DNA from 2 places in the Phytohabitans houttuyneae genome. Region 2 is predicted to be linked to the other one. Evidence: riboswitches for the same ligand, from Rfam matches in the RefSeq annotation. Region 2 holds a riboswitch; the other holds the start of a gene.

Evidence for each region. A riboswitch is a leader RNA that binds a small molecule or an ion and turns the genes downstream of it on or off. The one in region 2 is predicted to bind cyclic di-AMP.
Region 1: it holds a riboswitch for cyclic di-AMP, as region 2 does, so the genes downstream of both, Phou_RS12660 (C40 family peptidase) here and Phou_RS05920 (C40 family peptidase) in region 2, are expected to answer to the same signal.

What each region holds. Positions count from the first base shown of each region.
Region 1 is NZ_BLPF01000001.1:2,881,181-2,884,771, reverse strand. It holds gene Phou_RS12665 (DNA-3-methyladenine glycosylase family protein) at 1-170, opposite strand, end outside; gene Phou_RS12660 (C40 family peptidase) at 318-1,274, opposite strand; cyclic di-AMP (ydaO/yuaA leader) riboswitch at 1,285-1,444, opposite strand; gene Phou_RS12655 (DUF6232 family protein) at 2,032-2,466, shown strand; gene Phou_RS12650 (helix-turn-helix domain-containing protein) at 2,570-3,370, opposite strand; gene Phou_RS12645 (helix-turn-helix domain-containing protein) at 3,454-3,591, opposite strand, start outside.
Region 2 is NZ_BLPF01000001.1:1,276,491-1,280,081, reverse strand. It holds gene Phou_RS05930 (type 1 glutamine amidotransferase) at 1-712, opposite strand, end outside; gene Phou_RS05935 (TVP38/TMEM64 family protein) at 1-89, opposite strand, end outside; gene Phou_RS05925 (MurT ligase domain-containing protein) at 702-1,922, opposite strand; cyclic di-AMP (ydaO/yuaA leader) riboswitch at 2,294-2,434, shown strand; gene Phou_RS05920 (C40 family peptidase) at 2,437-3,258, shown strand; gene mraZ (division/cell wall cluster transcriptional repressor MraZ) at 3,579-3,591, shown strand, end outside.

The DNA of each region.
Region 1 (3,591 bases), 1.6 Mb from region 2:
CCCGCCGGGCCGACGTCGGCCACGACCGCCTCGGTGCCGAGCAGGAACGCCTTGCGCACGCGACCGCCGGCGATCGTGTGACCGCCGGCGCAGGGCGCGAACGCGGCGAGGGCGCGCAGGGACATGTCGAACGAGAACGGCTCGGTGGCCGCCAGGACGGTTTCGGTCATGCCTCGACGGTGAACCCGCGGTACGACACTTCGCGCCGGTCGATAGTGCCGCCGATCAGGGACTTCAGCGCCGATCAAGGGCGGCGGTCAGCGCGTCCGCGAAAGACCCGCCGTCCGCCGCCCTTGATCGGCGATGTTGAAGATTTCTTAGCGCACCCTGCCGTAGCCGTACGGGCTCATCATGTCCACTGAGGACAGTTTGACGCTGTCGCCGGCCTGTGGCGCGTGGATCACCTTGCCGCTGCCCACGTAGATGGCGACGTGTCCGAGGCCGCTGTAGAAGACGAGGTCGCCCGGCTGGAGCGAGCCCCGGCCGATGTGCGCGACCACGTCCCACTGCATCGCGGCGTTGTGCGGCAACGACTTTCCAGCCGCCCGCCACGCCGCGAGCGTGAGCCCTGAGCAGTCGTACCCGTTCGGCCCCTCGGCCGCCCACACGTAGGGCGTGCCGATCGCGTTGTACGCGAACCGCACCGCGACGCCGGCCTTACCGGAGATCGACGGGATCGTCCCGGTGTAACCGCCGCTGGACGTGGTGGCCGAGCCGTACGCCTCTTCGCGCATCTTGTACAGCTTGTCGAGGTCGGCCTCGATCTTCTTCTTACCGGCCGCGAGCTCCTTCAGCTGCGCGGTCTGCTTCGCCTGGGTGGCGTCGAGCTTCGCCTTCTGCTCGGTGTACTGGCGCTCGGCCGCGGTAAAGCCCTCAACCTGCCGCTTGCGGTCGCGGGCGAGCTGGTCGAGCATGCCGAGCCGGTCGGCCAGTGGCCCGCTGCCTTCCAGCAGCGCGCTCGCCGTGCCCGCCTGACCCGTCCGGTACGCCACCGCGGCCATCGCACCCACCTCGGCGTCCGCCTTGGCGAGCTGTGCCTCCAGCGGGCCCATCTTCGCGCTGAGCGCGGCGGAGGCGGCCTTGGTCTGTTTGAGCTGCTCGTTGAGCTTGTTGTACGACTCGACGACCTTCTCAAGCTCGGTCGACGCCTTGTTGATCTGCTCCGTGAGCTCGCTCGGTGACGGCTCGGCCTGCGCGGCCGTGGCCGGAACGGTCAGCCCGATGCCCAGGCCGACCAGCACGAGGGCGCGGAGCAGCTTCCGCGCGGAAGACAAACGGTGAACCCTTCTTCCCCAACGCCGCCTACCGGGTTAGCTGTCGGATTCGGACGGGAAGATCGCCCTACCGCACCGCCGAAGGCGGCCGCGGATTCACCCCAGTGCATAGGTGGGTCCCCGACTCGCTGACGGAGTGTGATCGTCGTGCGATTCGGCGGCACGAGACCGGCGCCACCCGGGGAGTGGCTGACGACCGGACCAGCGGCTCCAACCTAGCGTCGAGGCCGGTCGGGCGAAAGTGGTGAGAGGGTGACTTGTGGCTCACGCCCGCCAATAAGTCGAATGTCCGAGTCACTCTAAGTGATTAGGTCGTCCACGCGGACTCGTCGGCCATATGGGTGACGGGCGATTTGTCGGTGTGCGCGTTGGGTGGGCGAAGGGGGCGACAAACCGGACATGCGGGCCTGAAACTGGCGCGGTACGGCTAGGAGACCCCTTCCGATCTGCCAGGTGGCTGATTGCACCCCTTCCCTCGACTAGATGGCATCTCGCACAATGGCTATCAGGGCCCTTGAAGTTGCTGAGCGGCTTTGAGGATCTAGCGGCACGGAGCGAGAAAGACGATCGGCACCTGGCTGCCACCAGGTGCCGATCTCAAGAACCACCACACCAGCCCGCCTCACGAGCCGTAGGAGGCATTGAAGTGCAGACTACTCGCTACCCCGCGCGGTCACCAGCAGCACAGCCCGTAACGCCGGTAGACGTAACAACCCCGAAACCACCTGCCCCGCTCTACCAGCGGCCCGGCATCCTGGTGACGCGTGACTGGTTCGTAGTGGGCGGGCGCCGGTTTCCGGTAGGCGAGCTGCACCACCTGCACACGGCCCGAGGCCCGGCACATCAGCTCACCGTGCGGTCGGTGACGGTGACCGCGATCGTGCTGGCCACCATCGGGATCACGCTCGGCATGACCACCGAGCTCAACCACCTGAGTGCGCAGACCTATCTGGCGCTCACGGCGGTGGCGTTCGTTCCTTTCCTCGTGGCGACGATCGGCCACCGCCTGCGGCCGCGGGCCTTCGAGCTCTGGGGTGAGTTCCGCGGGATGACGGTGCTGCTGTTCAGCAGCGACGAGGAGCGGCAGTACGGGCAGGTCACCCGAGCCCTGCTCCGGGCGCAGGAGGCCTACCGGCTCGGCGGGCTGGCCGAGCCACTGGTTTCGATGAACATCTGGCGCATGCGCCGATAACCGAATACTTCGTCCCCGGGTCGGACCGCCGCGCGGCAAAGCGGAGTCAACGGACGGACCAGGGGCGCGGTGGGGCCGGGGGCCACACCGATCGTGGGCGGGCTCAGTCGAGCTCGCCCACGATCCGTTTGATCATGTCCCGGGTCTCGGCCGGGCTCAGCGCCATCTCGCGCAGCCGCTCAAACTCGTGCCGGTACGGCCGGACCAGGTCGGGCTGGTCGACCACGTCGTCGCCGAGGCCGTTTTCCAGGTACATCACGGCGTCGTCGCTCGGATCGGGAAACTCCAGGATCGCGAACGGGTTGGGGAAGCCGTCGACGCCGGCGGCGAACGGCAGCACCTGGATCGTGATGTTGGGCTCGCCGCAGAGCGAGACCAGCCGCTCCAACTGCTCCCGCTTGGTCCGCGGGTCGCTGGCGATGCGTTGCACCACCGCCTCGTCGATCACGGCGGTGATATGCGGCGGATCCTCCTTGCCCAGCACCTCGCGCTGGCGGGCCAACCGCACCTCGACCTGGCTCTGCTCATCGGTGCCGGCCTGGCCGCGGCGGACGGCCTTCGCCGCGTAAGCCTTTGTCTGGAAGAGCGCGGGCAGCTTGGTGGGCGTGTAGCAGAGCACCGACGAGGTCTCCGCCTCCAGCCCGATGTACGCCGTGTACGGAGCGGGGAGCGCGCTGGAGTAGGACGACCACCAGCGGCGGGCCCGGGAGGAGCGGGCGAGGCCGACGAGCTCGTCGATGCGGGGCTTGTCAGTCACCCCGTACAGCCGGAGGAGGGCGCGCGCGTCGATGGGCGACACGCCCACGGCCCCGGACTCGATGCGGATGATCTTCGACAGCGACCAGTCCATCTCCTGGGCAACCTGATCCTGCGTGAAGCCCGCCGCCTCACGCGCGGTGCGCAATGCGGACCGCAACCGTCGCCGACCAACGGTGGGCCCATATGTCGCAGTCATGCCGACGCTCCTGCGTTGTTGTGCGCCGCCGGTCAGCCGAGCTGGCCGGCAACCTTCGTGATCTTTGCGAGGGACTCGTGAGGGTTGAGAGACATCTCGCGCATTCGCTCGAACGTTTGTCCGTAAACTGCCACATCCGCAGGGCGGTCGATCACGTCTTGCGCCAGCAC
Region 2 (3,591 bases):
AGGCGGCCGTCGCGGCGATGCGTTCCGCGCGCAGGCGGTCGGACCAGGTGTCGTCGAGCGGGGGCAGCGAGTCGTAGCCGGTGGCCCAGCGCAGCAGCAGGTCGGCGATGGCCGGGTTGCGGGAGAGGGCGGGACCGTGCGAGTACGTGCCGAGCAGCTTGCCCCGCCACGCGCCCTCGGTCGAGCCGTCGTTGCCGACACCGGTGGTCACGCGGGCCAGCGGTGAGACGCCGGGGCCCAGGTGGGTGCGGCCGCCGTGGTTTTCGAAGCCGGTGAGTGGGGGCAGGCCGAGCCGCGGGTCGATCGGGCCGCCGAGCTCGCCGACCGCGCGGGTGGGTCCGCGGTCGGAGCGGAAGTCGAGCAGGTCGAGGCCGGCGTACTGGGCGCCCTTGGCGAAGAAGGAGCCGCCGAGCAGCTGGTACCCGGCGCACACCGCGAACACCACCGAGCCCTGCGCCACCGCGCGGTGCAGGCCACCGTCCGCGATCAGCCGCTGGGCCGCGAGCGCCTGTGGGCCGTCCTCGCCGCCGCCGATCAGGTAGATGTCGGCGGTGGTGGGCATCGGCTGGTCGGAGCGGACCTCCATCGTCCGCACCGGCAGCCCGCGCAGTGCGGCCCGCCGGGCGAGGATGAGCATGTTGCCCCGGTCGCCGTACGTGGACAGCAGGTCCGGATAGATCCAGACGATGCTGATCGTGCTGTCAGAGGACACGGTCGAGCTCCGCTCGGATGTCTTGGAACGCGGTGTAGTTGGCGATCACTTCCAGCCGGCCGGGCGGCACGAGCTTCACCGCCTCGCCGAAGGTACGTACGTGCTGGAAGGGCACCTCGTTCACCTCGAGGCGCACCGCCAGGTCGTACGCCCGGTCGCCGGTGATGAGGACCTGGCGGCCGCGCAGGGGGCTGAAGTCGACGTCGAACAGCCACGACGTGTCGAGGCCGTCGGGGTCGCGGGCGTTGATGGACAGCAGGGTGGGCGCCTCGTCAGCCATGTCGAAGGCCTCCAGCCAGCTCGCCGGGTTTTTCGCCAGCAGCAGCCGGATGTTGCGGCCGTCGCGGACCACCTGGGCGTACCGGCCGGCGACCGAGGCCACCGTGGACAGCCGGGAGACCGCGTCGGTCGGGCGGACGCCGAACTGGGCCGCCACCGCGAGCGCCGTGGCCGCGTTGCCGAGGTTGACCCGGCCGGGGAGCTGGAGGGAGACCTTGTGCCACGCGCCGCGGGGGTCGACCACGCCTTCGTCCTCGACCACCCACTGCGGTACCGGCCGGCGCAGCGAGCAGCCGGTGCACCACCACTGGTCGGCCTGGCGCTCGATCGGCGAGCCGCACTCGGGACAAACCCACGAGTCGTCATGCCACCGCTGGCCGGCGCTAAACCACGTGACGGCCGGCGATCCGGCCGCGGCCCAGACGACCATCGGGTCGTCCGCGTTGGCCACCACGTGCACGCCCGGGTGGTTGGCGAGCGCGGTGCGCCACATCTGGGCCATCATCGCGACCTCTTTGGCCCGGTCGAGCTGGTCGCGGGAGAGGTTGAGCAGCGCCACCACCCGTGGCTCGGTCGCGACCAGCACCTTCGCCAGGTAGTGCTCGTCGACCTCCAGCACCGCGTACGGCGTCTGGCCGGCCTTGGCGAGCGCCGAGGTGTGGCCGGTCGGCATGTTGGCACCGAAGCCGTTGGTCGCCACCGGCCCGAGCACGCCCACCGCGGCCGCGGCCAGGCGGGTCGTGGTCGTCTTGCCGTTGGTGCCCGAGATCAGGGCGATCGCGCGCCCCGACGCCAGGTGGGCGAGCAGGTCAGGGTCGATCTTGAGGCCGATCCAGCCGCCGATCACCGAACCGTCGCCGCGCCCCGCCGCTCGCGACAGGGCGGCCGCCGTGCGGGAGACCGAGCTGGCGACCTTCGCCCGCAGGGGCATCTTGCCGTCCGTCACGGAGGCGAGGTTACCAACGACCGTTGGATCTCCACCTGGGCGTCGGAAAACCGTCGATCACGGCCAGGCACGGCGCGAAGTGTGTGGTGATACTCACGGTGATCGGTAGACGCACCGTGAGGCGTGGATTCACGCAGTGTGGCGACATTTTGGACAGCGTACTTAACGACCGCTCATTTGCTGGCGTGCCAAATTCGCTCCGCAAGATCACCGTCACGCCGTGTGGATCGGGGCATCCGCTAGAAACGTTGGGCCGGGTCCAAGCCCGGCCGCACCGCCGGGACACGCCGAGCCCTGCCCACCCGTCCGGTGCGGACCCTGGAGGCACACAACGGCATAGCGGGCAGGGACGGGGGACCCAGGATCTGCGGTCCCGAACCCGGCCGGGGAGACCCGGCAGGGCCGAGGCCTTGGGGTGAAGCCGCCACTTGCGCGGCCGGGCAATCCTTCCCGCCCGAACCCGACAGCTCACCTCGCAGGCGTGCCGGAGGGACACTACGTGCACGAACTCCGTTCGGGCCGGCACAGGCTGCCCGCGAAACGGCGGGGCGGCAAGCTCGCGCTCGCCGTCGGGCTCTGCGTCTGCGCCGGTCAGCTCATGGCCGGCCCGGCCCTCGCCGACGCGGCTCCCGCGCCGGCCACGGCCGCCACCGCGCCGGCCACCGCGTCGATCACGCCCTACGTCACGATCAAGCCGAACACGACGAACCTCTCGCTGGGCTCGACGCTCACCCTCACCGCCACCGTCGCCGACCCCAACACCCGCAAGGGCATCTGGGGCGGCACCGTCCAGTTTCAGGTGTGGAAGGGGAAGTGGGTCAGCACCGGCACCCGCCCCGTCTACTCCAGCGGCAAGGCGACCCTCTCCATCAAGCCGTCCACGACCCGCCTCTACCGGGCGGTCTACAGCGGGCGAGGCGCCTACAAGGGAACGGTCACCGGCCGTGCCAAGGTGACGGTCGTCGCCGGCCGCGCGAAGGTGCTGGCCGAGGCGCGCAAGCACCTTGGCAAGCCCTACGTGTACGGCGCGGTGGGGCCCTCGTCCTTCGACTGCTCGGGCTTCACCAAGTACGTGTACCGGGTGGCGACCGGGCGGGTACTGCCACACAAGGCGAACGACCAGCAGCGCGCCGGCATTGGTGTCGCCAAGAACAAGGTGCTGCCCGGCGACCTGATCGTGATCCGCTCCGGCTCGTACGGCACGCACGTCGGCATCTACGCCGGCGGCGGCTACATGTACGACGCGCCCCGCCCGGGCGTGCGGGTCGGCAAGCACAAGATCTGGTCGAGCAACTACGTGGTACGGCGGCTCGCCGCCTAACCTCTCCACTTCCCTCCCCGGTACCTCTACATCCCCCATCCCCCAACGATCCAGGGCAAGCCCATCCGGGTTTGCCCTGGATCGTCTCTGGGTCCCGGTAGTGGATCAGTCCTGTCGCGATCCGGACCCTCCACCGGCCTCCACCGCATTTGACGTGCTGTTTTGTCAAGGGGGTCACCCGAGGAACGCTGCGATTCCGGTTGCGAGTGGAGGGAAGTGGAGTACAGTGGGGCGCAGTGGCAGGGTTACTCACCGGAGGGACCCGCCGGCCCCGGGGACAGCGGCTCCGCGAAAGCCGCCAGAGGCGAGGGGGTGGGCCGATGTTTCTCGGCA